One region of the Chryseobacterium sp. Marseille-Q8038 genome, then DNA from elsewhere that is predicted to be linked to it. Evidence: riboswitches for the same ligand, from Rfam matches in the RefSeq annotation. Region 1 holds a riboswitch; each other region holds the start of a gene.
The links. Region 1 has a riboswitch for S-adenosylmethionine ahead of ACWPWS_RS20510 (TonB-dependent receptor plug domain-containing protein). Riboswitches for the same ligand answer to the same signal wherever they lie in the genome.
Positions count from the first base shown of each region.

Region 1 (10,069 bases):
TGTTTTTGGAGACAGGGTTTCAATGATGTTGATCTGATCCGGGCCAAAGAATTCATTCTGAGGAGTTCCTAAGTTTTCCGGAAAATGAAAGTCTGTGATTTTTGTTTCTGTATAGTTTCCGGCAAGATTAATATTTAAATTTCCGCTTCCAAGAATCCAGTCATAAGAAACTACCACATCTACTCCTTTTGTTTCAGTATCAATGGCATTTGTAAAGAATCTTCCGCTTTCTACGTTAAACTGATCCAGTCTGGGATCGGTAATATTGCTGGTAATTACAATCCTGTCTTTTACTTTTATCCAATATCCGTCTACCGAAATATAGAGTTTGTTTAAAGGTCTCAGGGTAAATCCAGCGCTTGCATTGACAGAGGTTTCCTGTTTAAGCTTATCAAACCCAAGAATTCTGGCTGCTTCGCTATCATTTCGGAAAATCCCTTTGGTTACAATTCCTGAACCGGAAGTAGAAATGTCGGCATAAGAGTTATTAAAATACTGCTGTTGAAGGGAAGGAGCTCTAAACCCTGTTCCTACCGCTGCTCTAATTGCATAATTTTTTACAAATTCATATCGTACTGCTAATTTCCCATTCAGGGTATTTCCAAAATCTGAATAATTTTCAAATCTGGCAGCAGCGTCAATATTGAGTTTTTTATCCAGATCATAGGAAACATCTGCATATACTGCCGTGGAATGTCTGTCTTTTTTCAGTGCATTGTCTGGAGAGAATCCGATAAAAGATTGAGATCCGCCTGCTCCAAGCACCGTTGATCCTTCGGTGGCAACATTTCCGTTGATGTCATATTGGGTATAAGAAGCTTCATCACCGGGTTTGATCTGATATTGTTCCAATCTGAACTCTCCCCCGAATCCGATATTAAAACGGTTTATCTTTTTGGAAACATCAAGATTAATCGTATTTTGAAGGAAGCTGTGTGCTCCAGCATAAAAACGGGTTGGTGAATTTGCTCCCAGGGAAGCATTATTGGTATTGCTAACATTGTAATTGAAGGTATTGCTTCCGAATGTATTGCTAAGGTCAAAAAACCAGTCACTGACATTATATTTTACTCCTACAGCATAGGAGACATCATATACTTGTGATCCGAGATTTGCCTGAAACCCGTTCGGATAAATGGATGAAACCACATTAGACGTTTCGCTTGGAAGTCTTCTGAAACCAAACCCTTTTCCTTCTTTGATACTGAAACCTCCGAAAGAATAGATCTTAAATTGATCATTAAAAGGATATTCTGCATTGAAAAACAACTGTCCCTGTCTGATCTGGGCATCTCCGATCTGAAAATTAAAATCGTCACGGGTTAGTCCTCGTTCTTTAATCTTTGCATCATCCGCTGCTCTTGCCGCTTCGGGATCATCAGCAAATGCATAGGCAAAATTATTTCCAAAAATATCCAGATCATGATTTTGAGTTCGTGTTGTTTTTCCTCTATGGCTTAATTGTAGGGAAAGGTTGATATAACCCTCTTTTTTTCCTAATGAAGTCCCATAATTGGCTCCTGCCTGATAAGTATCCCCATCATTTCTCCCAGTCAATCCATACGTAAGACTTGCTGAGGCTCCCGTATTTTTTTTAAGAATAATATTGATCACTCCTGCAATGGCATCAGAACCGTATTGTGCTGCAGCTCCGTCTCTTAACACTTCTATTCTATCAATCGCAATGACCGGAATTGTACTTAAATCTGTTCCTACAGATCCATTTCCAACCGTATTCTGATAATTAACTAAAGAGGTGGAATGTCTTCTTTTTCCGTTAAGTAAAATCAGGATCTGATCTGGTCCCATTCCTCTTAAGGTTACAGGATCAATATGCTCTGTTCCATCAGAAGCAGACTGTCTCACTGCATTAAACGATGGAATCACATAGTTCAGGAGATCCTGAGCCGTCATTTGTGGAGAACTTCTTTGTATTTTGTCAATATTAATAACATCTACAGGAACTGGTGTTTCCAGTTTTGTTCTTTTGACATTTCGGTTTCCGACAATGATGATATCTTCTATTTCTTTGCCTTTCTCCTCATTCTCCTGAGCAGCGACTAACATTGCCCCAAGCAATAATACAGCTGTGCTTAATTTTTTCATTTTTGTTCTTGCCAATTAATAATACGAATCTGACGGATCTTTCCGCAGATACACAAGACTTCAAGAAATGGAATTCATATAGAATATTGACTTCACTTATCTCCCCCTCCGGGTTGGAATTAGCACCTTTACACTTCTGGAACCGTGCAGGTTGCTAAGGTTTCACCGGGCCAAATCCCTCCACCTTTCTTGATAAATCTACTGCAAAAGTAGACTATTTTTTTAAATATACAAAAAAGCAGATCTGCTGTACTGCAAATCTGCCTTTCATTATTTTATAGAACTTGTGGTAAGTTTTATTTTTGAAACATTAAGATGATATTAAGGTGATAAGAGTATTAAGATAAGCTTCGTTTTAAGCTTAAAATTCAGAATGATCCATCTTAACGATACTTTATTTCTTAAATCCTTCTTAATGGTTTTACATATTCAACATTTTTTATAAGTCTAAACAGCTTGATAATTTGTTTTTATTTGATCATCATCTTTTGAATGGCAATTCCTGTATCCGATTTCAACTGTACCAGATAGGTTCCCGGTGGATAACTTATTTTCGTTTCATGTGTACCGTTTTCTTTATTCAGCTTGAAAGAGTCCAGCTTTTTACCCGTCATATCAAAAATTAAAATTTCTCCGTTTTTTGCTTTATTGAAAATGAATCGAGCGATTCCGTTTTGTATCGGATTATCTGCAATCTGAAGAGACAATTTGTTTCCTGTATTGATATCTATTGTTGACAAAGCACCTGCATAGTTTCCAAATATTCTGAATTCTCCAGGCTGTAAAGTAATCGGAGTTGTTGTAGAAGCCACATTCAAAATACTATCATCCATCAGATTCTGCCACTGCCCTGTGTAAGGGAAATAAGGCACCACATTTTGGGAAGAAGTAGTATAATTGGCTAATACTACTATATTTTTTATTCCAGTTGTAATTGCTGCATCATACACGTAAATTCTTGTGATCAGCCCATTTGGATCATTCGTAAGGTTATTGGATTCTATACTGTAAGTTTTAGATTTAAAAACCTGATGGGTATTTCTGATATTGATTATTTTAGCCCATGTATCATAAACTGCTTTTCTGTTTGCATTGGTATCATATCCTAATGTAAATGCAACAGGTTTCTCATCTGTTCTGCATCCGCTGTCGATAGTTCCGTTAGCACATCTGTTGATGCTGAATTCGTATCCCAATTCTCCAAACTGCCAGATCATTTTCGGACCGGGAATGGTAAAGAACGTAGCACCGAAAGTTTTCATCCTTTCAAGAGATGTATTCAGGTTTTTAACATCGTAGCTCCCATTAGTAGAACCATAGGCAAGGTTTTTAAACATCAGCCTTTCTTCATCATGGCTTTCTCCATATCCTACAGCACTCATATTGGTAAAGCCATGAAGACTGTGATTCATACGGTCATAATTGCTGTTTTCCTGATACCCCATTGTATTCTGGTTGTAAGGTTCTGTCTGCTTATTCCAAAGCATAACACCTTTTCCTTCTGCGATCCTGTAGTTTGCCCATTGCTGTTCCTCTGCATCAGTTCCCAGATGTTCAAAAATCATGTAAGAATTCGGGTCTATTGCCCACTGTCTGTCAGCATAATGTTTCATGATATCTACTCTGTCCTGTTGATAAGCATTGGTACAGGCTTCATCATTTTCAGAACAGCTTTGGGTAAATCCTTTTGTTAAATCCCAACGGAATCCGTCTATGTGATATTCAGTCAGCCATTGCTGAAGACATCTTTCAACGTAATATTGCGTTGAAGGACTCGTATGGTTAAAATCATTAAATACATTGTACGAATGTTTCGGAACCTGATTAAAATAAGGGTTGTCTGGCGCAACATTTCCATAGCCATCACCATCAGGATCTACATTCCACAGTCTTACCAAAGGTGAACGTCCCGTAGCGTGATTAAACGCAACATCAAGAATAACAGCAATACCATTCTGATGGCACAGGTCTACAAATTCTTTGAATTTTTCAGGAGTTCCATAAGCTTTGTCCAATGCATAATGGAAAGATGTATTGTATCCCCAGGAAAGGTTTCCGTCAAATTCCATGATCGGGAGCAATTCTATAGCATTGATTTTTAGATTTTTTAAATAAGAAATTTTATTAATCAATGACTGCCAGTTCTTTTCCTGTGTAAAGTCTCTCAATAATAATTCATACACTACCAGATCTTCTTTTGCAGGTCTTTGGAAATTGGTTATCTGCCAGTTATAAGCCGCTTGCCCTGTTTTAAATGTTGACACTTCAAAACCCTGTCCGGCAGGAAATGCAGGTAAGTTTGGATAGGTAGAAGCCGAAATCCACGGATCATCATAAGAAGATAATATTTGTGGTGAATAAGGATCTGCTACTTTTCTCAAATCATTGGTTCTGTATTGGAAAGTATAAAGCTGTTGAGGGGTAATCCCGTTGAGCTCAATCCAATAAAGATCCGGGTTTGTGGTATCTCTTTTCATTAAATAAGAATCATTCACTGCCCAGTTATTGAAACTTCCGATGACATGCACAAAGTTTTTACCCGGCGCATATAAAGCAAGTCCCACTTTGGTCTGATCTGTCGGGTGATAATTGATTCCCTGTTTAATCCAGTTAGGTATTGCTTCAGAAACTACATTTCTCGGAACCTGTAGGATAAACGTTGCGGTTTTAGAATTAGATCCCTGTGTAGCTATAAGCTCCATACTGGCATCCTGAGAAACAGTATAACTATAAGAATAAGATTGTGAAGGCGTTGTTGTTGAATTTACAACCGTTCCGTTGGCTTTTAACTGAAATGTAGCATTAACATTAGAAGTAGCCGTAATATTGATAGAATTCCCCACGGGAACAGAAGTTAAACTATTGGCCAGCGGATGGGTAAGACTTAAGCTTAAAGTACCTACGTTTACAAAAATATCCGGTGAGGTCTGATGTGATCCTGTTTTATCTTTTAATAAAAATCCAAACCTGCCAATTCCTGTTCTTCCGAAAAAGGCTGTTGGAGTAAAAGTAAGCGAGTAACTGTCTGTACCTGCATTATAATTCAGTTTATTTACATCACTTGAATTGTTCCAGCTGCCATTGGTAGGACAATCCTGACTGTTCTGATAATTCGTGTCAAAAGACCAGGACCAGATATAGATGGCATTATTGGAAACACCCCACGCAGATTCGTCAATCTGATCTCCAGGAACTGTAAGTGTTATAGCGTCTGTTTCATCGAATGGGTTGGGGGTAATGGTATAATTGATCTGCCCAAAAACGAACAATGTAATCAACAGAAAACCAACGGAATAAAACTTTTTCATTTATTATTTTTTATCGAATATAGTATAATTTTTCCTTCATAACGACTATTCTTGCTTAATCATCCTCAAATATTTCAATTTTCCGGGAAAAAACAAATCAAAAAAAGGCTCATGAAATTTTCATGAGCCTCCCAATAAAAGTAATTGTAATGAACTAATTTTTTGACGAAAATCGATGTTCCTGAAATTCGCTTAATCTTTTATAATCTTTTTCGAAATGGATTGTCCGTTCTTAAGTTTTAATTCTACGATGTATAATCCTGAAGGAAGTTCGGTCATGTTAATCTGATTATCTGAGAACTGTACATTCATTCTTTGTCCTACAGCATTTACTACATTTATTTTTTCAATTCCGGAATCAGATTTAACCGTAAGAATTCCCTTTGTAGGGTTAGGATACATTCCTATTACTGCATTTTTCAGTGTAGTTTCAGAAGTACCCAAAGAAGCTGTAGGCTTGATACATCTTACCGATGATCCCTGTCCTCTCATAGATCCTGCTGACGGATTGGCAATTGTTGATCCGATATACAGATATTTTGCTCCCAGACTTGATGTATCAGAGCTCCAGAAATACCCTCTTTGTCCTACAAAAGTAAAGTTACCATCACTGGAGCTTCTGTATCCTCCAGCCGGTAATTTAAGATTGCTGCTATAGGCCGTTGCCGGATTGCCAATACCTTCTGCCCCTACTAAAGCAGTCCAGTCTGCCTGAGAAGGCATTTTCCAGTCTGCACCTATTGCTTTACAAGGATCTACTCCAGCCGATGCATTAACATCTGCCGCTGATACTCCTGTCCATGTATCTCCACTTGAAAAACCAGCCCACCATGCTGGAGATCCTGCAATATAACCTCCTCCTGTAGCACTTGTTCCTTCTGGTGTATTGGGCGATGGAGCCTGTACAACCTGAGAATTTCTAAGCTGGTGGCCATCATCCCATCTTCCCCATTGGAAAAGGTCTCCATAAGCGTTCGCATCAGCTATTGAAGAAGCCACCTGCGTACTTCCCAGGTTCTGTTGAAGCCATATTTTTCCGTCAGCGCCTCTTACCGTAGAATACGCTACCTGTTGACCGCGATACATAAAACTTACACAGCCTACGTCACCCACATTTGCTCCTGGATCTGTATTACTGCACGTTTGAGGATTTAATGTCAATGAAATTCTTTTAACTTTTGTGGTATTGTCAGAATAAGCCAGAACAAGGTAGTTTTGTGCTTTATCTATTGCAAGATCATTGTATTTTGCTTCATCATCGGAAACGAAGTCACCTCCAAATGAAACCCAGTTTTGTGAATCATCTAATTTATAAACGGTATTTCTCAGGAAATTGTCATTTTCAAAACGGCTGGCAACCACATAAGGTTTCCCGGATTCTGTTACAGCTAAAGCAACATGTTGTACCCTTCCTTCGGAAAAGTTAGCATTTCCAACCTGCACCCATGAATTTCCATCAAATTTTTTGACATTTACCTTTTTTCCCCCTCCTGAGTTTGAAACATAGGCTACATAAATAGTATTGGATCCATCTAAAGCAATATCAGCATTATACTGTTCTCCTGAAGAAGAAGCGTCTGCCGCAGCTCCACCTACTAAACTCCAGTTTTGTGTTGAGTTCGCACCAGTACTGTTTTGATATACTTTCAACCCTCCGGAAACATTACAGGTATACACCATATTATTGGTTCCGATGACCATTTCAGCAAATTCAGCTCCTCCTGAAAAGCCTGCATTTCCTACTTGTTCCCAAGCTCCTCCAAAGTATCTTTTAACAGTTCCTGAACCATAAGATCCATACGTAAATATGATATTAACAACTGATACTGCGGAAGCCTGATAATTAACAGAGCTATCTGTAGCGTTGGGAAGCTGAGACCATAAAGATCCTGTAAACAAACGTACTTCCATTCCGGAACCTGGATAACCAAGCTGGTTGGTATAATAAATACTGTTCCCGTTTGGACTTATTGACAGTGAGTTGTAAGTTGCTGTTCCTGTAGTAATACCAGGACTTCCCCCTAAGTAAGCCCATGAGGTTCCGTTAAATTTCTGAACAGAGCCTTTGGCTACTGAAACATCATAATATGACAGATAATAATTTCCCTGATTATCAATAACCAAATTATTAAAACTGCTTCCTCCTGCAGATACATCCTGAGCTCCTCCTACATTTTCCCATTGTTGGGCATACATATAGCTTCCAGCAAGGGTTAGCAGTGCTACTCCCGTTCTGATTTTCTTTATTGCAAAATGTAAATCTTTAAACATATGAAATATTATTTTTAATTATTCTAAATTTAATTTAATTTTGCGCAAAAGTACCTCACATAATTAACCCCGAGTTATCATTTTCGAACTTTTGGTTATCCTGCGAAGGACTTTTCCCTTAAGAAGTTGTACCATGGCCGTAAAAATGTGTTGTATGAGGAGTGAATCTAAAAATGGACTTTTGTTCAGATCCGAAGACATCAAAATCATTATGCAGGAAGATCTGTGTCCTGACCAAACCTTCAAGTCTCATATGCTGGAAGGGAAGTCAAGCTTTAACCTTCTGTTCTTTCTGAGCAATGCCATTAATCTGGAGGCTCATGACTGTGGAACTCAATTTTTGTTCAAGAAAAATCAATATATCCTTCATTATTCCCCTAAAGAAAATGTTGCAGAAGTATGGACTGAAAATCAGGAAATCCTGAAATATCTGCAGATTCAGATCAATTATCAATATATTTTCAACCTCATCAATCCTGAGCATAATCGTGAGAACGCAGAGATTCTTGAAAATATGATTCATAATAATTTTATATTCCTGCATAAAGAAACACCTCCGGACATGACCGTTGAAATGCATATGATTGTAAAGGAAATTTTAGGTTATACCAAGAAAGGAATCATGCAGAAATTATTCATAGAAGCAAAAATCATCAAACTTCTTATTCTGATTTTTGAGCAGTTTAATGAGAAAAACACATTGGAATCTACCCCAAAGACTCCGGAAATAATCAGAAAATTCATTGATGAAAATTATCACCGGAATATAAAAGCGGAAGAGATCGGAAAATATATTGGCATGAATCAAAATATTATAAGAAAGGAATTCAAAGCTCAGTATCATACAACGATTGCTCATTATATATCGGAACTCAGGATGTTGAAAGCAAAGAAACTGATCACCAATAAAGAAATTATGATCAAAGAGATCGCCATTGAATGTGGCTATGAATATCTCCAGAACTTTACGCGGGCATTTAAAAAAAAGTTTGGAGTCTCTCCGGAAAGCCTCAGGAATAATAAATAGAAAAACCGCCTAACGAATTAAGCGGTTTTGTATATGTTGTTTTGCTTTGATATTACTTTTTCAGAATTCAGGTGAAAAAGCAATGACAATCAATTAATGATGATGTCCGTGATCGTGAAGGAAAGGTCCGTTTCCTTTAGGCTCGCTGTAGATAACCTCTACACCTTCCTGCTCAGAAACAAGCTTTCTTCTGATATCTTCAGGGTCGAAAGGCTTTACTTTTCCGAAATACTCTTTCAAACCTTCAGTTAGCCACATTGGGATTACTAATCCGAAGAACATAAAAATACACCAGAATCCTACTAAGAACATAGTAATGAAGAATATAGTCCAAAGGAACTGGTAGAACGGCCAAAATGCTGATAATATCGTTATCATTCTCTTAAAGATTTTAGGCAAAAATAGAACTTTTTTCCTTTTTACACAAAAGATCGGTGTTCTATTTTGTTATTTATTTTAATTTTAAACTAATTAGTGAGCAAGATTTGCGAAGAAATCATTGCCCTTATCATCGGAAATGATGAATGCAGGGAAGTCTTTTACTTCAATTTTTCTTACCGCTTCCATTCCTAATTCCGGGAAGTCTACTATATCTACAGATACAATATTGTCTTTTGCAAGAATGGCAGCCGGCCCTCCGATAGATCCAAGATAGAAACCTCCATATTTATGACATGCATTGGTAACATCTTTACTTCTGTTTCCTTTTGCAAGCATGATCATACTTCCGCCGTGGCTTTGGAATTCGTCTACATAAACGTCCATTCTTCCTGCTGTAGTAGGTCCGAAACTACCTGAAGCCATTCCTTCCGGAGTTTTTGCCGGTCCTGCATAATAGATCGGGTGATTTTTAAAGTATTCCGGCATTGGTTTCCCACTGTCGATAATTTCTTTGATTTTTGCGTGCGCAATATCTCTTGCTACGATTAATGTTCCGTTCAGTTTTAATCTTGTTTTGATCGGATATTTAGAAAGCTCAGCAAGAATTTCCGGCATTGGCTTGTTCAGATTAACCTCAACAGCTTCTTCCAGGTGCGGAGGAGTATCTGGCAAGAATCTTTTCGGATCCTGTTCCAGTTGCTCAAGGAAGATTCCTTCTTTCGTAATTTTTCCTTTGATATTTCTGTCTGCAGAACAAGAAACTCCCATTCCTACCGGACAAGATGCAGCGTGTCTTGGAAGTCTGATTACTCTTACATCGTGAGTAAGGTATTTTCCTCCAAACTGAGCCCCAATTGCACTTTCCTGGCAGATTTTCTGAACTTTAGCTTCCCATTCAAGATCTCTGAATGCTTGTCCGCCTTCATTTCCTTCTGTCGGAAGGTTGTCATAATATTTGGCTGATGCTTTTTTCACT
Region 1 is NZ_CBCOPN010000002.1:1,441,538-1,451,606, forward strand. It holds gene ACWPWS_RS20510 (TonB-dependent receptor plug domain-containing protein) at 1-2,106, opposite strand, end outside; SAM riboswitch class I at 2,200-2,305, opposite strand; gene ACWPWS_RS20515 (alpha-amylase family glycosyl hydrolase) at 2,577-5,414, opposite strand; gene ACWPWS_RS20520 (T9SS type A sorting domain-containing protein) at 5,607-7,685, opposite strand; gene ACWPWS_RS20525 (helix-turn-helix transcriptional regulator) at 7,840-8,712, shown strand; gene ACWPWS_RS20530 (hypothetical protein) at 8,806-9,090, opposite strand; gene ACWPWS_RS20535 (fumarate hydratase) at 9,184-10,069, opposite strand, start outside.

Region 2 (10,069 bases), 820 kb from region 1:
TAGCCGACAGTGAGCACATTTGTATCTTATCTAAAAAGTTTCTTCCGCCCTCTATTCCGCCTTTGATTTCAAATGCTACGATATTTCCTCCAAGCTTCATCTGCTTTTTGGCTACTTCGTAACTCGGGTGAGATTTCAGGAATGGATATTTTACTAATTCTACGTTGGGATGGCTTTCTAAAAACTCTGCTACCTTCAATGCATTCTCACAGTGTTTTTCTACACGAATAGACAATGTTTCAAGGCTTTTTGATAATACCCATGCATTAAAAGGAGACAATGCAGGCCCTGTATTTCTTGCGAAAAGATAAATTTCTCTGATCAGGTCTTCTTTTCCTACTGCTATTCCTCCTAACACTCTTCCCTGTCCGTCAATCAGTTTTGTTGCGGAGTGTACAACAATATCTGCACCATATTTAATCGGCTGCTGAAGGTAAGGTGTTGCAAAACAGTTATCTACAATAAAGATAAGATTATGTTTTTTTGCAATCTGCCCGAAGAACTCCAGATCCAAAATTTCAATCGCCGGATTGGTAGGCGTTTCAAGATATAAGATCTTTGTATTGGGTTTAATATATTGTTCAACATTCTCAGCATCTCCTGCTTTGAAATAAGAAGTTTCAATATTCCATTTCGGGAAATATTTGGTAAACAATGTGTGTGTAGATCCAAAAACTGACTGGCAGCTTACGATATGATCTCCGGCATTCAGTAGGGCAGCAAATGTAGAATAGATGGCTGCCATTCCCGTTGCAAAGGCATATCCGGCTTCTGCACCTTCCATTTTAGCTATTTTATCTGTAAACTCTGTTACATTCGGATTGGAAAAACGGCTGTATAGGTTTTTAGGTTTTTCTTCGGCAAAGCTTGCTCTCATATCCTCTGCATCCTGGAATATAAAACTGGAAGTAAGATATAATGGCGTAGAATGCTCATCAAACTGAGATCTTTCAGTCTGAGTTCTTATTGCTGATGTTTCAAAATTTTCCATATAGTTTTAATTGATTTACCAATATAGCAGTCTAACAATGTACCAATGAAATTCTTCGCTTTGCTCAGAATAACGACAGCAATTATTGGTAACCTGATACATTATCAGATTGTTATATTAAATATTATTTAGTTTCACTTACTCTTAAAATATCTCCGAATACCCCTCTTGCTGTTACCTGTGCTCCGGCTCCGGCTCCCATGATCACAATCGGATTTTCTCCGTAACTTTCTGTATAAATTTCAAAGATTGAATCTGAACCTTTCAGCTGTCCTAATGCTGAAGTGGCAGGAACAGAAATCAGTTTCACATCCAGTTCTCCTTTGTCTTTCTGCAGATCACCATGTAAATCACCTACATATCTCAGCACATGACCAGGCTCCTGATTTTCTTTAATTTTCTGGTATTCTTCATCCAATTCATCCAATCTTGAAAGGAATTCTGATTTTGAAACTTCAAGCAGGCTTTCAGGAACCAGATTTTGGATATTGATATCTCCAAATTCATTGATTAAGTCCAGCTCTCTTGCAAGAATTAATAATTTTCTTGCCACATCATTTCCGGATAAATCTTCTCTTGGATCCGGTTCTGTATACCCTTTTTCCAAAGCTTCGTTGATGATGGTTGAAAATTTATCGTCTCTCAAAGAAAAATTATTGAAAACATAGCTCAATGTTCCTGAGAATACTCCTTTGATTCTTGTGATATTTTCTCCTGAAAGGTGTAATAACTTGATGGTGTCAATTAACGGAAGACCAGCTCCTACATTAGTTTCATACAGATAACGTCTGTTGTTTTTGCTTAACGTATATCTTAGTTTTCTGTATTCCTCAATAGGAAGGGTATTGAAAATTTTATTGGAAGAAACCAAATCGAATCCGTTTTCTGCCAAAGCGTGATAGTTTTTCACAAAATCCTTACTTGCAGTGTTATCCACAACGATCAGGTTTTCTAATTGATTTTCATTGGAGAAATTAATCAATTCTTCAACGTTAGATGGGTGTTGTGCCGTTAAGACCTCATCGCCCCAATTGGCATCAAATCCTTTTTTATTGAAGGCTATTTTCTTTGAGTTGGCTACAGCAACTACTTTAAGATCTATTTTTTTACGTTTCTTAATTTCTTCTGCAGATCCCAAAACCTGTTCTATCAAAGTCTTTCCTACGTTTCCGTGACCAATAATTGCCAGATGAACTGTTTTTGGTTTTTTGAAAATTTCAGATTCTATGATATTTCTTGTTTTTTCATCCTGTGAAGAAGTCACTACGATGTTGACTCTGTTTTCTCCGGCTACCTGATTCAGCAATAATGGGAAAACATTGTTTCTGGCCAGTTCAGCAAAGACTTTATTGAAATCTTCTGCTACAAAACCAATCACAGAAACATTATTGATACTATAGATCTGAGAAACTTTTCCAGATTTTCTTTCTGTTTCGAATTCATCAATAAGGCAAGCAACTGCTTTTTCTGCATCATTTTCGTGAACCAAAATAGAGATTCCGTTTTCTATAGCTTGTTGAGAAATTACTCCTACACTGATACGCGCTAAAGTAAGCGCCTTAAAAATACGTCCGTCAATCCCGATTTCTCCAAGGAAATCTTCTCCTTCAAATTTGACGATTGATCTGTTCTTCAAAAATTTTATTTCGTTAGCATTTTTCATTACTTCTGTAAAATGTTTTTTATGATATTATTTAATTGTTGATATTCCATTAGGAAGGCATCATGCCCGTGTATAGATTGGATCTCGTGATAAGAAACATCCTTATTTTTCTCTTTTAAGTTTTCAAAACACATTCGGATTTCAGAAGCCGGGAAGAATAAGTCTGTATCTACGGAGATCACGTGCATTCGTGCCTGTATGCTCTCCAGTGCTGTTTCATCAGCATTGATATTCATCAGGAGATGATTCATCAGCTTGTATGCCTTTAAACTAAACCTTCCGTTTAATGCATTACCATGATAAACCAACCAGTCTTCTGATTCCAAGCGTTGATTTTCCTTATTATATTGGTTTTGAAATCTGTCATTGAGTGATTGTGGAGTTCTGTAACACAACATGGCATGAATTCTTGCTTTCTGTAATGGTTCTTCTTTATCATTCAATAAGAATTTCTGAACCAGACATTGGGCATGCAGCCAATCGTGTGTTCTGTAATCACAGGCTATGGGAATAAATATTTCTGCGAGATCCGGCTGCTTGGCAAGCATTTCCCAGGCAATCCCTCCTCCCAGAGAACCTCCAATAATGGCATATATATTTTTGATATGTAAAGCTTTAAGCCCTTTCAGAAATATCGCAGCGATATCTGAAGTAGTGAAATCTTCATAGTCTTCAATTAAAAAATTATCATATCCGTTTCCGGGTATATTGAAACACAGAACAGTGTATTGATCAGTATCAACAATCTGATTTTCTCCTACCAATTGTTTCCACCAGCCTTTTTCTCCGGATACATTTGAGTTTCCGGTAAGAGCATGGTTGATTAAAATGATAGGGGCTGTAAACAGATCTTTCCCAAAAAGCTGATAGCTTAATGAGATATTGTATTCCTTTTGAGAATAAGTTTGATACGAAAGATTAATATAGTTTAGTTCTGTTTTCAATTCTATTAAATTTTAATACAATTGAAAATGCCACAGGAAATGGCTGAAAAGAACTTCAGTAAGTTATCTGTCCAAAATAATTTTGGTAGAACGTAGCACCTTCTTTGCTTGCACAAAGGGTTGCTAAGGTTTCATAGGGTCTAATCCCTCAACCTTTCTTGATAACATTTTCAATATTTGAATGAACGAATGGTGCAAAGGTAGTTCTTTTCTTTTAATTTCAAAAAAAAATTATTTTAATATTTTTAAAAGCCCTTAAACACAAGTATTTCAAGACTATATTAATAATTATTCAGATGAAAAAAATTGGAATTACTTCTCAAAAAAACTAACTTCGTATGGAAAAATGATGAGATATGACCGCTGAAAAAGAAAGATTACAAGATACCAAATGGAAAAACTGGGGACCTTATGTAAGCAACCGGCAGTGGGGAAATGTACGCGAAGATTATAGCCCAAACGGAAACGCCTGGAATTTTACCAATCATAATAATGCTGAAAGCTACACTTACCGCTGGGGAGAGGAAGGCATCGCCGGAATTTCTGATGTAAAGCAGCTGTTCTGTTTTGCTTTTTCGTTTTGGAATAAGAAAGATAAAATGGTAAAAGAACGATTCTTCGGATTGAGCAACCCTCAGGGGAATCATGGAGAAGACATCAAAGAAATCTTTTATTATCTGGATAATACACCTACTCATAGCTATATGAAGATGGTATATAAATACCCGATTAATGAATTTCCTTATGATGAGCTCGTTGCAGAAAACGGAAAACGCAGCAAGAAAGAGCCAGAGTATGAAATTTTCGATACCGGAATTTTCGATAATGATGAATATTTTGATATTTTCATCGAATATTGTAAAGCGGATCACAATGATATTCTGGCCAGAGTAACAGTCTGCAACCGAAGTCAGCATGCTGCCCCTATTCTTGTGGCTCCTACTGTATGGTTTAGAAACAACTGGAAATGGGGATACAATACTTATAAAGGAGAGCTCAATACTTCTCACGACGGAAGTATCAATATTGGACACGACAGTATTTCAATCAAGAAACTGTATTCCCGAAATTCAAATGCACAAAGTGTATTTTGTGACAATGAAACCAATACTCCTAAGCTTTACGGAGCTCCCCCATCTGAAAACACCTATTTTAAGGATGGAATTAATGATTATATTATTCATCAGGGAAACACTGTAAATCCTGAAAAAAGAGGAAGCAAAGCTGCTTTTCTTGTTGATGAGATTATTGATGGCGGGGAATCAAAAGTTTTTGAGTTCAGGCTATGTCCTGATGAAGCAGATAAGCCTTTTGAAAATTTTGACTCTATTTTTGAAACCCGTAAAGCGGAAGCCGAAGAGTTTTATAAAGGAATTCAGAATGATACCGTTAACGAAGATGAAAGAAATGTTCAGCGACAGGCTTTTGCAGGGCTTCTCTGGAATAAGCAGTTCTATCATTACAATATCGGAAAATGGCTGAAAGGAGACCCTAATTTGGAAGCTCCAAGAAACTTCAATGAATATGTAAGAAATACAGAATGGAATCATCTTCATAATAAAGATATTATTTCCATGCCTGATAAATGGGAGTATCCGTGGTATGCTACATGGGATCTGGCATTTCACTGTGTGCCTTTCTCCATTATAGATGCAGAATTTGCCAAAGGACAGCTTTTGCTCCTTACCAAAGAATGGTATATGCATCCTAACGGACAGCTTCCTGCTTATGAATGGAATATGAGTGATGTAAACCCGCCTGTACATGCGTGGTCGTGCTTCCGTGTTTTTAAAATTGATGAAAAAAATAATGGAAAACCGGATTTACTATTCTTAGAAAAAGTATTCCAGAAACTGCTTCTTAATTTCACCTGGTGGGTAAACCGAAAGGATAAGAACGGAAAAAACATCTTTGGTGGAGGATTTCTTGGTCTTGATAATATCGGAGCTTTTGACCGGAATATGGAATTAAAGGATGGCCAGCATCTTGAACAGGCAGACGGGACAAGCTGGATGGCGATGTATGCATTGAATATGATGCGTATTGCCATGGAACTGGCCCAGTATTATCAGGTATATGAAGATATGGCTATTAAATTTTTTGAGCATTATCTTTATATCGCCGAGGCCATGGAAAACCTGGGTGAAAGCACGAAAGGCCTGTGGAATGAAGAAGACGGATTTTTCTATGATGTTCTGCAGCTGGGAAATGGAGAAAGCGTTTCTTTAAGATTAAGAAGTATTGTAGGTTTGATTCCTATGTTTGCTGTTGAAATTGTAGATCATCATTTACTGGAAAAAATGCCGAATTTCAAAACCAGAATGGAATGGATTCTAAAAAATAAACCGGAACTCACCAAACTGGTCTCCCACTGGGATGAGGAAGGACATGGAAGAAAACACCTGATGAGTATCCTTCGAAAAAACAGACTGACAAAGGTATTGACCAGAATGCTGGATGAAAATGAGTTTCTAAGTTCTTACGGAATTCGGGCAATGTCTAAAGTATATGAAGAAAATCCTTTTGTATTCTCTGTACACGGATCAGAAAATATGGTGTATTATACTCCTGCAGAAAGTGACAGCCGGATGTTTGGCGGAAACAGCAACTGGCGAGGGCCCATTTGGTTTCCTATCAACTTCCTGATTGTAGAAAGTCTGCAACGTTTCCATTTTTATTATGGAAATAGTTTAAAAGTAGAATTTCCAACCGGAAGTGGTGATAAAAGAAATCTTGATGAAGTGGCTCAAAACATCAGCAAAAGGCTCTGCTCCATATTTTTAAAGGATGAACATGGGCAAAGGGCTTTCAATGGAGGTAATCCAAAGTTCAATTATGATGAGCATTTCAGAGATTATATCACCTTCTTTGAATATTTTCATGGAGATAACGGCCGTGGTGTAGGAGCTTCTCACCAAACAGGATGGACTGCTACTGTGGCGAAATTGATAAAACCAAGACTTACCTTCTAAATGAGTAATCAGTAACAGGTAATGAGTAATAAAAAAGCCGGATGATTCATCCGGCTTTTTCTATTTTTAGATAAGAGATTAAATTTTCTCTCCGTTTACATAGACTTCGTAACCGATTTCTACATTGGGTTCTAACGTTTTGGATACGGAACAGTATTTCTCAAAAGAAAGTTCTGCAGCCTTTAATGCTTTTTTAGGATCAATTTCTCCTTCTAAAAGAAACTTCACTTTAATAGATTTAAAAGGTTTTGCCTCATCTACCTGTACTCTTTCTCCTTCTACTTCTGCCTGAAAACTTTTGATATCCTGACGCTGTTTCTTTAATATTGAAACCACATCAATTCCGCTGCAGCCTGCTACTGCCATCAGTACACTTTCCATTGGAGAAACTCCTTTTGCTCCCGGCTGGGAAGTATTATCCAAAAGAATGGAATTCCCTTGTGCATTGGTACATTCAAATAAAAAGTCGTCGTTTATTCTGTTAAGTGTAATTTTCATTGCTTATTGCTTATTGCTTATTGCTTCTACAAAGTTATAAAATTCCTCTCGCTTTTATCTCCAGATATTTATTGATAACATCAATATTCAAATTTTCCGGAAGTGTATATACAGTATAAATTCCATATTTGCGGAGTTCCTGAATGATCAGTTTCTTTTCAAATTCGAATTTTTCAGCAATGATCTCATCATAAATTTCCTGCATATTTTCAGGATTTTTGTTGATCAGCGTCTGCAGTTCTGAGTTTTTGAAAAATACAACTACCAGCAAATGGTTTTTAGCAATTCCCCGAAGATATTTCAATTGTCGGTTCAGTCCGTCCAACGTTTCAAAATTGGTAAAAAGCAGAATTAAGCTTCTTTGATTGATAGAATATTTTACATCCTGATACAAACGGTTGAAATCACTTTCAAAGAAATCTGTTTTAATATTATAAAGAGCTTCGGAGATTTTTTTCAGTTGTCCGGATTTATTATCAGCGGCAATTTTATTTTCAGCTTTTTTAGAGAAAGTCATCATACCGGCTCTGTCACCTTTTCTTAAAATAATATGAGATAAGGCCATCGTGGCATTGATAGAATAATCCAGTAAGCTTAATCCGTTGAAAGGCATTTTCATGGTTCTTCCTTTATCAATCAACATAAAAATACGCTGCGATTTTTCATCCTGAAACTGGTTGACCATTAAACGATTTGTTTTAGAGGTTGCTTTCCAGTTGATTGTTCTGATATCATCTCCGGGTACATATTCCTTGATCTGCTCAAATTCCATAGTGTGTCCCAGCTTTCTGACTTTTTTGATTCCACCCAATAAAAACTCACTTTGAATCGCCATGAGTTCATATTTTCTGAGATGAATAAAAGACGGATAAGCAGGCAGCATCGCATCTTTCTGGAAAATGAATCTTTTTGAGATCAGTCCTAATGGGGAAGATGCATAGATATTTAAGCCTCCAAAATTATATTCTCCCCTTTCCTTGGGCTCCAGTGAGTATTGAAAGAATGTATTTGCTCCGGAAGCAATTTGTTTTTCAATCAAAAAATCTCTTTTCTGAAACTGGAACGGAATTTCATCAATAATCTTGGTGCTTATGGTAAAGCTGTAATTATTTTTAATATCAATTTTCACAAAATTCTCATCTCCGTTGGACAGCTTTTCCGGCAGAATCCTTTGAGCCTGCAATGCATTCTTTTGATTAAAAAGCAACAGAAAATCTACCATTGCTGCCAGAAAACAGATCAACAGTACGATATGGGCTGCCCACATCAGCACCGGAAAGAAAAATGCCAGAACATACAGTATTCCCACTCCGATGAGTGTAAAAAAGAAACGTGTATTGATGTATAAGTTTTTCATTGGTTAGGGATTAGGATTTAGGATAAAGGGATTAGGCAGTTTGCCCATCAACTTCTCTCTACTACCTATCTTGGAATTTCTATTCCTTCCAAAATCTGGCGGATAATTTCATCGGCAGTAAGCCCTTCCATTTCTCTTTCCGGAGATACAATGACTCTGTGTCTTAAAACAGCGTAGCTTGCTTCTTTAATATCTTCAGGCGTTACAAAGTCTCTTCCTTTTATAGCAGCAAAGGCTTTCGATGCCGTAAGAAGCGCCAGTGAAGCTCTCGGAGAAGCACCCAGATATAAGAATTGGTTTTCTCTTGTGTTGATGATAATCTTAGCAATATATTCCATCAGCTGATTTTCCACAATGATTTCTTTTACCAGATTCTGGTAGTTTTTCAACTGTTCAGCTGTGATAACGCGGTTTACGCCTTCTGTCTTATCTTCTTTTTTACTTTCGTGCTGATTTTTAATGATGGCAATTTCCTGCTCAAGATTAGGATATCCTACATTGATTTTGAATAAAAAACGGTCTAACTGAGCTTCCGGAAGTCTGTATGTTCCTTCATGCTCAATAGGGTTTTGAGTCGCTATAACCAGGAAAGGTTCTTCCAGAATATAGCGGGTACCATCCATGGTGATCTGCCTTTCTTCCATTACTTCAAATAATGCTGACTGTGTTTTTGCAGGCGATCTGTTGATCTCATCAATCAAGATGAAGTTGGAAAAAATAGGTCCTTTCTTAAATTCAAACTCTGAGTTTTTCACATTAAATACGGATGTTCCCAGAATATCGGAAGGCATCAGATCCGGTGTAAACTGAATTCTGCTGAAACCTACATCAATTGTTTTGGCCAGTAATTTTGCGGTGATCGTTTTGGCGACTCCCGGAACACCTTCAATAAGGACGTGTCCGTTTGAAAGCAATGCCGCTAAAAGATGCTCAATCATCTTCTCCTGTCCTACAATCACTTTCCCGATCTCAGATTTTACTTTCTCCAGGCTTGCACGAAGTTCAATCATATCAATTCTCGACTGAAACTGCTCTTCCTGTTTATTAAGATTGATAGAGCTTTGGTTTTCTATATTGGGGTTATCAAAGTTTTCCATAATAAAATTTATTTACCGATCTAACGATTATCAATGCGCTAATTACGCCCCTTCCTGGGAATACTCATGATTGTCATTATCATTCGCTGCATCGTTATATTATTATCTAATTATTATATTATTTAAGTATTTCATCAAGGAGTTTATTAATCCTTGTAAGGTCTTCTTTCATTACACTGGCGTAAGGATCTTGCGCTTTTTTGATAAGCAGTATAGCTTCATTGATCATCTCCATGGTTTTTCCGGTTTTCAGATGCAGTTTTTTGGCAAATTCTTCATCTATATTCTGGGTGTCTATCAACAAATCCATTCTCACTTTGTTCAGAAAATACTGAGCTTTCTTTGCCATCATATCATGAAAATCACCTTCCTGAAGATACAGATTTCCAATACTTTTCACAAAATCCAGGGAAGTATTTCTTAATGGCTCTGTGACAGGTACTATTCTCTGTTTTCTTTTTGCATTAAAGAAAATAAACAAGACAAGTCCTCCTAAAAACACCCACCAGGCATATTTTAAAGCCGGATTTGACAATACAAATCTCAT
Region 2 is NZ_CBCOPN010000002.1:2,260,477-2,270,545, reverse strand. It holds gene ACWPWS_RS24305 (O-succinylhomoserine sulfhydrylase) at 1-991, opposite strand, end outside; gene ACWPWS_RS24300 (ACT domain-containing protein) at 1,116-2,654, opposite strand; gene ACWPWS_RS24295 (alpha/beta fold hydrolase) at 2,654-3,598, opposite strand; SAM riboswitch class I at 3,659-3,766, opposite strand; gene ACWPWS_RS24290 (MGH1-like glycoside hydrolase domain-containing protein) at 3,955-6,570, shown strand; gene ACWPWS_RS24285 (OsmC family protein) at 6,649-7,068, opposite strand; gene ACWPWS_RS24280 (DUF58 domain-containing protein) at 7,103-8,425, opposite strand; gene ACWPWS_RS24275 (AAA family ATPase) at 8,491-9,522, opposite strand; gene ACWPWS_RS24270 (hypothetical protein) at 9,641-10,069, opposite strand, start outside.
Region 2: another riboswitch for S-adenosylmethionine. It lies ahead of ACWPWS_RS24295 (alpha/beta fold hydrolase); the one in region 1 lies ahead of ACWPWS_RS20510 (TonB-dependent receptor plug domain-containing protein).

Region 3 (10,069 bases), 680 kb from region 1:
CTCCACCTACGGCATCTACTTTTCCGTCATAGGTTAATGCACCGTAACGAACGGCACTTCCTAAACGAACATCAGCAACGTCTTTGATAAAGATCGGAACACTTCCTGTTTCATTTTTAACTGCTATGTTTTTGATGTCTTCAAGGGAGGTTACTAACCCTATCCCACGGATAAAATAAGCATTGGGCTTTTTATCAATATAAGCTCCTCCTGTATTCTGATTGTTTTTTTCAAGCGCTGTAAATATTTCAGTAATACTTGTTCCCATTGCTTTTAAACGATTGGGATCAATAGCCACTTCATATTGTTTTAATTCTCCTCCAAAACTGTTGATTTCTGCAACACCTGGTGTTCCGTTCAGCTGTCTTCGAACGATCCAGTCCTGCATAGTTCGGAGTTCTTTAGCATTGTATTTCTTTTCGCTTCCTTTTTTAGGGTGAAGAATATACTGATATACTTCTCCAAGACCTGTACTTACAGGGGCCAGCTCAGGAGTTCCTACTCCTTTTGGAATTTCTTCCACTGCATTTTTCAGCTGTTCATTAATGAGCTGTCTCGCAAAGTACACATCTACATTTTCTTTGAACACCACTGTAATCACAGAGAGCCCGAATCTTGAAATACTTCTTGTCTCCTGAATATCTGGAACATTGGCAATGCTTTGCTCAATGGGAAAGGTAACCAGCTGTTCTACTTCCTGTCCCGCCAATGTAGGACATACGGTAATGATCTGCACCTGATTGTTGGTGATATCCGGCACAGCATCTATTGGCAATCTGGTGGCACTCCACGTTCCCCAGATGATCAGTACGAGGGTCATCAACCCAATGATCACCTTATTTTTAATACTGAATTTTATGATTTTATCTAACACGATTTTTAGGTAATTTTTATTGAAAATGAATGCACACAGCATAAAATACTGCAGCAAAAATATCCTGAAAACCTCTGCAATGGTATTGCAAAGTTTCAAGCACAGTTAAATATTAGAAAGCATAACTTTCTAAAAGTCAATAAAAATTAAATTTTAGGAGGCTGCCAGATAGGGTCGTAAATCTGGTAAGCAAAGTCGTTTTTGTGAAATAAGATCTTCTTCGAAAAGTAAGCAGGAATCTGCTCAGGAATCTCCAATAAAGGATCCATTTTAAATGCTGAAACCGTCATCTGACAGCAGCTGCATGCACACAGTGGAGAACAGATATCTCCTTTTTCTGTAGAATGAACGCCATGAATACTTAATGAGATCTTATTATCTCCTGAATTCAACGGATGGGACGTGTCTTCACATGGCATCAATGATAACGCCATGAAATAAAATGCAAGTATCCATCTTAAGAGTTTCATTGTTACAAAGGTAGAGATTTTTTCTAAAATGGGTAAAAGCTTTGGTTGTTTTATAGATTATTATTCTTATCAAAACTAATAAAATACCATTCCAATTATTATTTGTTAGCTTTGTATTTCACAAAACTACTAGTTCCAATACCTCTATTAATCTGAATGAGTCTGTTCACATCAAAAATATTTTTCACAGCTTGCCTTTGCTTCATCATATCATCCTGTGAACAAAAAGAAGTATTGGCCAAGGACATTTCCATTGAAACAGAAAACAGAAACCTGTCAACTCTTAAAGGCACGGATATTTATAATACCCTATTATATACAGAACCGGATACTTCAGATACCCTCCGATTCAAACTTACAGAGCAGGATTGGATTATTTTAAAAGAAAGTTTTGAGAAGAATCAGCTCTACCTGATTGACAACACTACAAAAATTGGGGAAAGGGCACATTCCATTTACCTACCGCATAAGATTAAAATTAAAACCAACAAAAGGCTCTTATCTGTACAGTATCGTTTCTTCATTGGGGAAAAGGAAAATTTTGATCGTATAAAAAGTGAAAAATTTAAAAAGTTCTTAAAGACTTTTGATTCTTTGGTGTATTACAGATCAGAAAAACATATGGATTAATCCGAATATAATGAAGAATATCAAATACATAGTTTTCGTATTATTGTTTATTAGTATTATAATTTATAATCATTCAACCTCATTCACTGATGAAATGAAATCCGATTATTTTCCTATGGAAATGAAAGGAAAGATATATGATATTTCTCGAATAAAAGGTGGATCCCTATATTTAAATATACATACTGATTCCAAAGATGATGGAATCAGTATTAGAAATTCAGATTTTGTTTTGAATAGTATTAAAAAGCAATTTTATTTCCGAAAATTCTCAAATAGTAATCAATGCTATATTATAAAAGGTGACAGTATTATGTATTTTGATTGTTATATTTTTTCAAAAGAAGACTCTGTTAAGATAGGAAAAATTAAAGGATGGAAACCAGCTCTCACCAACCAATGGTTATTAAAAAAATAAACAATACCCCCTTAATAACAGATAGATAAACTTAACTTTTAAATATAAAATCTCCATTCTATTAAAAAACATAAACCACTCTTTAGTAAGGGTGGTTTTTATTATTTATACTTAAACTATCTTTTATTTTAAAATAAAAAAAGCCACCGCAAAAGCAGTGGCTAAAAATCAAATCTAATTATAAGTATGCCCTCTTATAAATTCGGGTTATTTTCAGATTCTCTTTGCGGAATACTGAATAAATAATAGTTACTGTTAGGCACAAAAGCAGATTTATCCGGGAAATCAAGAACAGAATGCCCTTTACCATCTACTGTTTTCACGGTACCTTCCGGTGTAGTGATCTGAACTTTTATAGGTTTACCATCAGCATCTACGAATGGTTTTCTTACTACCGTTCCTTGTGTTCTGATAATATCTGAAAGGGAAAATCCTTCTCCAAATAATTCTTTTCTTCTTTCGATAAGAACTGCATCTACTACCGCATTCTGTGATAATGATCCAGCGTAAAGATTGGCATTTCTGGCAGATTTCAGCTGATTCAGAACAGCTACCGCCTGAGAGACATTTCCAGTTCTGGCTTCAGCTTCAGCTTCAATAAGATACATTTCAGCAGCTCTCATATAAACGATATCTGCAATAAGGGTTGGTTTAAATTTAAACTTAGCATACCTCAGCAATCCTTCTCTTCCTTTCTGCCCGTCCCATGAAAACAACTGGTATCTGATATCATTACTATCAAAAAGATCTTTAAAGTAAGGATCCGCCATAAAGCTGTAATAATAACTTCCTGATGAAGACACATCCAGATAATGGAAAGCATAACTTGCGTCAGACTGTTCCTGCGTCTGCCCGTGTCCCCAAATCCATTCTGCATTATTGATATCATTGAAGCCATCTTTGTATTTTTCCGGAGCCATCAGTGGAAAACCTTCTCTTGCAATTTTTGCAGATGCTGAAGCTTTACTCCACTCACCGGTATTCAGGTAAGTTCTGGCCAAAAGTCCATTCACTACGGCACGGTTGATCTTATCTTTGTTATTTCTCGTATAAGTTTTCAACAGGTTATCTGCATCAGTAAGATCACTTTTAATCAAAGTATAAATTTCTTCAAGACTTGCTCTCTTCTTCCCTACTGTAGTTGTTGTGGATGGCTCAGTATAAATTGGAGCTGTCAAAGCCGACTTATCTTTCAGGTAGCTGAACTGATAAAAGCTTGCCAAATTCAGATAACAGAAAGCACGTAATGCTTTTGCCTGACCTTTCACCTGATTCTTTTTCTCCTGGCTGCCTTCCGTTCCATCAATTCTTGTGATCACATTATTCATATTATTAATGGTAGAATACAACATCGTCCAGATAAATAAAGGTCTGCTTGCTGTACTGTTTACCATTTCAGTAAATGCATAGGTTGAAGCAAAACCATATTTATTAGTCAATACAGCCACATCGCTTCCCATCGCATCACTGGCTCTTAAAACTGTGGAATACCCGATATTGGCATACGTTGTTCCGTCGTTATTAAATTTTGCCCACGTACCATTTACTACAGTTTCTGCACTTTCAGCTGTTTTGAAAACCTCTACACTGCTAGCCTGATCAGTCGGAGCTGTATCTAGCTCACTTTCACAGCTTGACAGTGACAAAAATCCGATGAGCGCAAATGATATATATTTTAATTGTTTCATTGTTTCAATTTTAAAGGTTAAAGAGTTGCCTGAAGACCAAATGTAATTGTTCTCATTGCCGGATATCTGTAATATGTTGTTCCGTCCAAAGCCTGTTCAGGATCCATTCCCTTATGTTTATAGAAGGTCAGAAGATTTTCTGCCTGGATATAAATTCTGAATTTCTTAAGTCCTATTTTCTCAAAATAATCCTCAGGAAGAGTATATCCTAAGCTTACATTTTTAAGTCTTGCATACGTTCCGGAGTAAAGAAATCTTGAAGATGTTGAGGTCCAGTTATTCGTTGTTGTACTTAATCCAGGAACATCTGTATAAGGATTTTCCGGAGTCCATCTGTTTAGCATTTCAGCGCTCCACGCACGTCCTCCCGCACTTCCGTTATGCATGATGGAAGTATAGTCGGTGTCTAAAATTTTCCCTCCGATTTTGAATGTCAGTAATCCTGAAAAATCAAAATTCTTATAGGTGATACTGGTACTGATTCCTCCTGTCAGTTTAGGCAAGGCTGAACCTTGTAACAACTTTGTGGCTTTTGAATATTCCGAAGTCGTTCCTTCTACTGAATTTCCGCTTGCATCGGTAGCAACTGTTTTCCACAAAGGCTTTCCATTGCTTGGATCAACTCCAGCCCACTCCGGAATAAAGAAGTCATATACCGAACCTCCTACTGTCAACAGCTTAGTTCCTACCACAAGAGAACCTCCGGGTAATTTCGTTACCTTATTGTTTAAAGTACTCAGATTCACATCTACATTCCATTGGAAATTATCATTCTTAATGGGTGTTGTGAATAATGAAAATTCAAATCCTGTATTCTGAATGGTTCCGATATTCGCCGGATAATCACTGATTCCCAATGATGGCGCTACAGGCATATTAAACAAAAGGTCCTGACTTTTTCTTTTAAAATATTCGATATTTCCTTTAATCCTGTTATTCAGAATCGCGAATTCCAATCCTACATTTAAATTAAGGTTGGTTTCCCATTTCACATTATTGGTAGACGTTTTTTCCAGTGTTGTTCCCGGTTCTCCACCAAGACTGATAAATCTGTACAACTCCTGATAAGCATAATAAAGCGGCTGTCCGTTTGGTCTAAGCAGTTTATCATTTCCTTGTCCTCCATAGCTGGCACGCAATGTCAATTGATTGAAGATATTCAGACTTTTGACAAATTCTTCGTTTGAAATTTTCCATGAACCTCCTACTGACCAGAATCTTCCCCATCTGTTATCTTTTGCAAATCTCGAAGAGCTGTCTGCCCTTCCTGATGCAGATAAGAAATAGGTATTGTTGTAATCATACTCTACTTTTCCAAGGAAACTCAATAAACTCAATTTATTACTGTTTCCGCTGAAACTTCCCAGTAAAGAAGCGGCATCCGGCTCATAATAGTAAGGCAGTGAGAACTGACTTCTTGTTCCGGAAATCGTCTGATAATCATATTTATAGAATTCGTGACCTGCCAATGCATTTACATGATGTTTTCCAAACTTTTTATCATACGTCAGAATATTACTGGTTGTATAAGAAAGCGTTCTGGTATTGGTTTTCGTCACAGATCCTCCAATCTCTGCGCCTTGCCCCAATAATGGATTTGAATAATAATGTCCGTTGTAATTCACCAAATCAACAGAGAAACTCGTCTTGAATTTTAGCTCCGGCAAGAAAGTAAATTCCATGAATCCTTTCCCTGAAAAGTTGTCCTCTTTATTTTCGTTTTTGTCTAATGGCAAGGTTGCTGCGGCATTTTGATTCTGAAGCGCATTCGTGGGTCTGTATTTTCCAAAATCATAAACCGGGTTTCCATCAGCATCCAAAATATAAGTTCCGTCAGCATTTCTTTCATAATAAGGATAGAATGAAGGAATAAATCTTGCCGCATTGATGATGTTACTGGCCTTGGAATCCGAAGAAGTAGGTGCCTGCTGAATACTGTTTGTATAACTTAAGTTCACCCCAACATTCAGCCATTTTTTTACTTCAGAATTGATTTTCAATCGGGTATTATATCTTTTATATCCTGATTCAATAGCCATTCCTTTATCATCCAGATACCCCAGAGAGAAGAAATAATTACTTTTCTCACTTCCTCCGCTGATATCAAGATCCACCTGATTTCTTGAAGCCACTCTCTGCAAGATATCTCTCCAGTCATCATTCCAAAGTGGTGATGCACCAGGTAATAGCTTTCCATCTGTACCTACAGGTTTTGGATAAGCTGTCCCATATGGATTAATCCCCAGTGAAGAAATAAGGTTGTCTGTTGCCATCTGAGCTGCCTGCTGAGAAGAAACTTTCCCGGATTGATATCCATTTCTCAATGCTTCCCAGTACAGTTGAAAATACTGATCTGTATTTACCTGTTCATAGTCTTTAACGGCTCTTCCGGAGAATCCCTGACTGATATTAAAATTAACTTTTGCTTCCCCTTTTTTACCTGATTTTGTAGTAATGATGATGATCCCATTTGCTCCTCTTGAACCATACAAAGCACTTGCTGTAGCATCTTTCAGAACGCTTATAGATTCAATATCGCTGGGACTGATAGAGTTCAGATTTCCATCAAAAGGAATTCCGTCCACTACATATAACGGATCACTGGAAGCACTTATTGAACCAATTCCTCTGATTCGGATAGTGGAAACAGCACCTGGCTGGCCTGATGCGCTGGTAGTCTGAATCCCTGCAACCTGTCCTTCTAATGCTTTCGTAATATTCGTTACAGGTCTGCTATTGATTTTATCACTGGAAATTGTAGCTACGGAACCGGTATAGCTATTTCTTTTCGCTTTTCCGTAAGCTACCACTACTACTTCATCAATCTCTTTTTCATGAAGGCTATCTTTTTTCGGCCTGGAAGTCTGTGCATTTACACTGGTAATTCCCAGAAAAAAAGCAGCAACCGGAGGTATCCAAGCTTTAGAATTAAATAAAGTTTTACTAATCATAATCAATTTTATTTATCATATATTAAAATTTAGCCCTTTGCAGAAAAGTCAGCAAAGGGCATCGATAAATACGATAAACCAAATGCTTATTTTTCCTTAAAAGGCTGAACGTAACACCTTGCCCAATGGGTAGGTTGTTAAGACTTCACGGGGTCAGTTCCCTCCATCTTTCTTTATAAGCCGATCGAAATATGTTTGCAAAGCTAAAAACTTTTAGTCTACAAAACAAGTAGACTTATTCATTTTTCATGATAAATTTTTAATAATTAACATAAAATTTTAATAAAACTCATTACAATAAGGAGTTGTAGCCGTTATCATTTATTCAAACATGATAAATATCATTATTAATAATTCAATGAAACAAATATTTGAGAACACCTTAATTTTTGTATTATTAATTGAAAAAACTTTTTAATTTTATAGTATGAAAGTTTTGATTATAAATGGGCCTAATCTCAATCTTTTGGGCACCCGGGAACCGGAAATTTATGGAAATGTTTCCATGGAAAGTTATTTGGAAAATTTAAAATCCGAGTTTCAGTCTCATGAAATACAATATTATCAGTCCAATATTGAGGGTGAGCTTATCAACAGACTTCAGGAGGATGATTTTGATGCAGTAGTGATTAACCCGGGAGCATTTACCCATTATTCTTATGCTATCGCTGATTGTTTAAAGAATATCCGCAAGCCAAAAGTAGAAGTACATATCAGCAATATATACAAAAGAGAAGAGTTCCGTCAGAAATCTGTGACGGCAGCGAACACAGATGCTGTTTTATCCGGCTTTGGAATGGATGGGTACAGATTGGCTTTATTGAGCCTGAAGTAATTTTCAGTCTATATTTTCCCACAAATAGCACAGATTCTCACAGATAATTATGTATACAAAGAGAATAATTTATGAAGATAAAGGATAAGATTTACTGTAAAAGCATTGGCATATATTCCGGGCAATTAACGAAAAGAAAATCCTATATCGTTGAAGAAATAAATGATGAAAATATAAGAATCTGGAATGACGAAGGAAGACTGAGATGGTATTCTGATTTTTATTTTACTTTAAACAATGAACCTGAAATAATTTCTGTTAACATAGATGATCCAATAGAAAATATTGAATCTGATGCTGTAGAGGTAACCATTGAATTTTCTGACAAAACAAAATATTGGATGACTTTCACTACTCCAAAGTATTTAGATAAGATATTGGACGAAGAATCTTATTTTTCTGCAAAACATTTTATGATCATAAAACATTTAACTGAAGAATCAATCAAATCAACAGTCTTAAAACTTGATGAACAGGATGAATTGATTGAAAACTGTCAAAAATATTAATAAAAAAGCCTCATCTGTGATGAGGCTTTTTTTTATGTTTATAGAGAGCTATTAGATAGTCTGTTCCTGTAACTGAGGTCCTGAAGCAACTAATTTCTTACCTTCTTCAGTATCACAATACTGCTCAAAGTTTTTGATATATCTTGAAGCAAGATCTTTTGCTTTTTCTTCCCATTCTGAAGCGCTTTCATATGTATCTCTAGGATCTAAAATACCTGTAGAAACGTTTGGCAATTCAGTAGGAATCTCAAGATTCATGATTGGAACCTGAGTTTTAGGAGCGTTATCGATAGATCCGTCAATGATTGCATCAATGATTGCTCTTGTATCTTTCAGAGAAATTCTCTTTCCTGTACCATTCCAACCTGTATTTACCAAATAAGCTTTAGCTCCGTGCTCCTGCATTTTACCGATCAATGTTTTAGAATACATTGTTGGGTGTAATGTAAGGAATGCTTCACCAAATGCAGGTGAGAAAGATGGCTGAGGTTCTGTAATTCCTCTTTCTGTTCCAGCTAGTTTTGATGTATAACCGCAAAGGAAGTGGTATTGAGCCTGATCTTCATTCAAGATGGAAACCGGAGGAAGTACTCCGAATGCATCTGCTGAAAGATAAACAATCTTCTTCGCATGACCTGCTTTAGAAGGCAATACAATTTTGTTGATATGATAAATTGGATAAGAAACTCTTGTATTCTCAGTGATTGATCCGTCTGTATAATCTGCTACTCCATTGTTCACAACAACGTTTTCAAGAAGTGCATCTCTTTTAATAGTAGCAAAGATATCCGGTTCTTTTTCTTCAGATAAGTCGATAACTTTAGCGTAGCATCCACCTTCATAGTTAAATACTCCGTTGTTATCCCAACCATGCTCGTCATCACCAATAAGATATCTTTTCGGATCCGCAGACAGAGTCGTTTTTCCTGTACCCGAAAGACCAAAGAATAAAGCTACATCACCCTTTTCTCCTACGTTAGCAGAACAGTGCATTGAAGCCATACCTTTTAATGGAAGATAATAGTTCATCATTGCGAACATCCCTTTTTTCATTTCACCTCCGTACCACGTACCTCCGATGATCTGTAGTTTTTCAGTAAGGTTGAACATAATGAAGTTTTCAGAATTCAATCCTTGAGCTTCCCAGTTAGGGTTTATTGTTTTAGAACCGTTGATTACTGTGAAATCAGGCTCTCCAAAGTTTTCAAGCTCATAGTGAGAAGGGCGGATAAACATATTAGTAACAAAATGCGCCTGCCATGCTACTTCAACGATAAATCTTACTTTAAGTCTCGTGTCTGCATTCGTTCCGCAGAATGTATCTACTACATAGATCTTTTTAGATTCAGCAAGCTGGTTCAGCACTAGTTCTTTACAAGAACCGAAAATTTCTGCAGTAGTAGGTAAGTTTACTTTACCATCCCAGAAAATTGTATCTCTTGTAACATCATCCTGAACAATATATCTGTCTTTAGGTGAACGACCTGTGAAAATTCCTGTTTTTACTGACACCGCGCCAGATTCCGTAAGTTCAGCTTTCTCAAATCCCTGATTTTCAGAAGAAACTTCAGCCTGGTATAATTCTTCATAAGAAGGATTATACACTACTTCATAGTTTCCTTTAATCCCCAATTTCTCTAAATCCTGGATGATTTTAGTGTTTTTCATTTTACTTATATTTTCTATTTCTTTAT
Region 3 is NZ_CBCOPN010000002.1:2,120,296-2,130,364, reverse strand. It holds gene ACWPWS_RS23605 (CusA/CzcA family heavy metal efflux RND transporter) at 1-874, opposite strand, end outside; gene ACWPWS_RS23600 (DUF6660 family protein) at 1,021-1,344, opposite strand; gene ACWPWS_RS23595 (hypothetical protein) at 1,579-1,974, shown strand; gene ACWPWS_RS23590 (hypothetical protein) at 2,090-2,392, shown strand; gene ACWPWS_RS23585 (RagB/SusD family nutrient uptake outer membrane protein) at 2,587-4,080, opposite strand; gene ACWPWS_RS23580 (SusC/RagA family TonB-linked outer membrane protein) at 4,098-7,031, opposite strand; SAM riboswitch class I at 7,115-7,213, opposite strand; gene ACWPWS_RS23575 (type II 3-dehydroquinate dehydratase) at 7,459-7,866, shown strand; gene ACWPWS_RS23570 (hypothetical protein) at 7,938-8,375, shown strand; gene pckA (phosphoenolpyruvate carboxykinase (ATP)) at 8,427-10,043, opposite strand.
Region 3: another riboswitch for S-adenosylmethionine. It lies ahead of ACWPWS_RS23580 (SusC/RagA family TonB-linked outer membrane protein); the one in region 1 lies ahead of ACWPWS_RS20510 (TonB-dependent receptor plug domain-containing protein).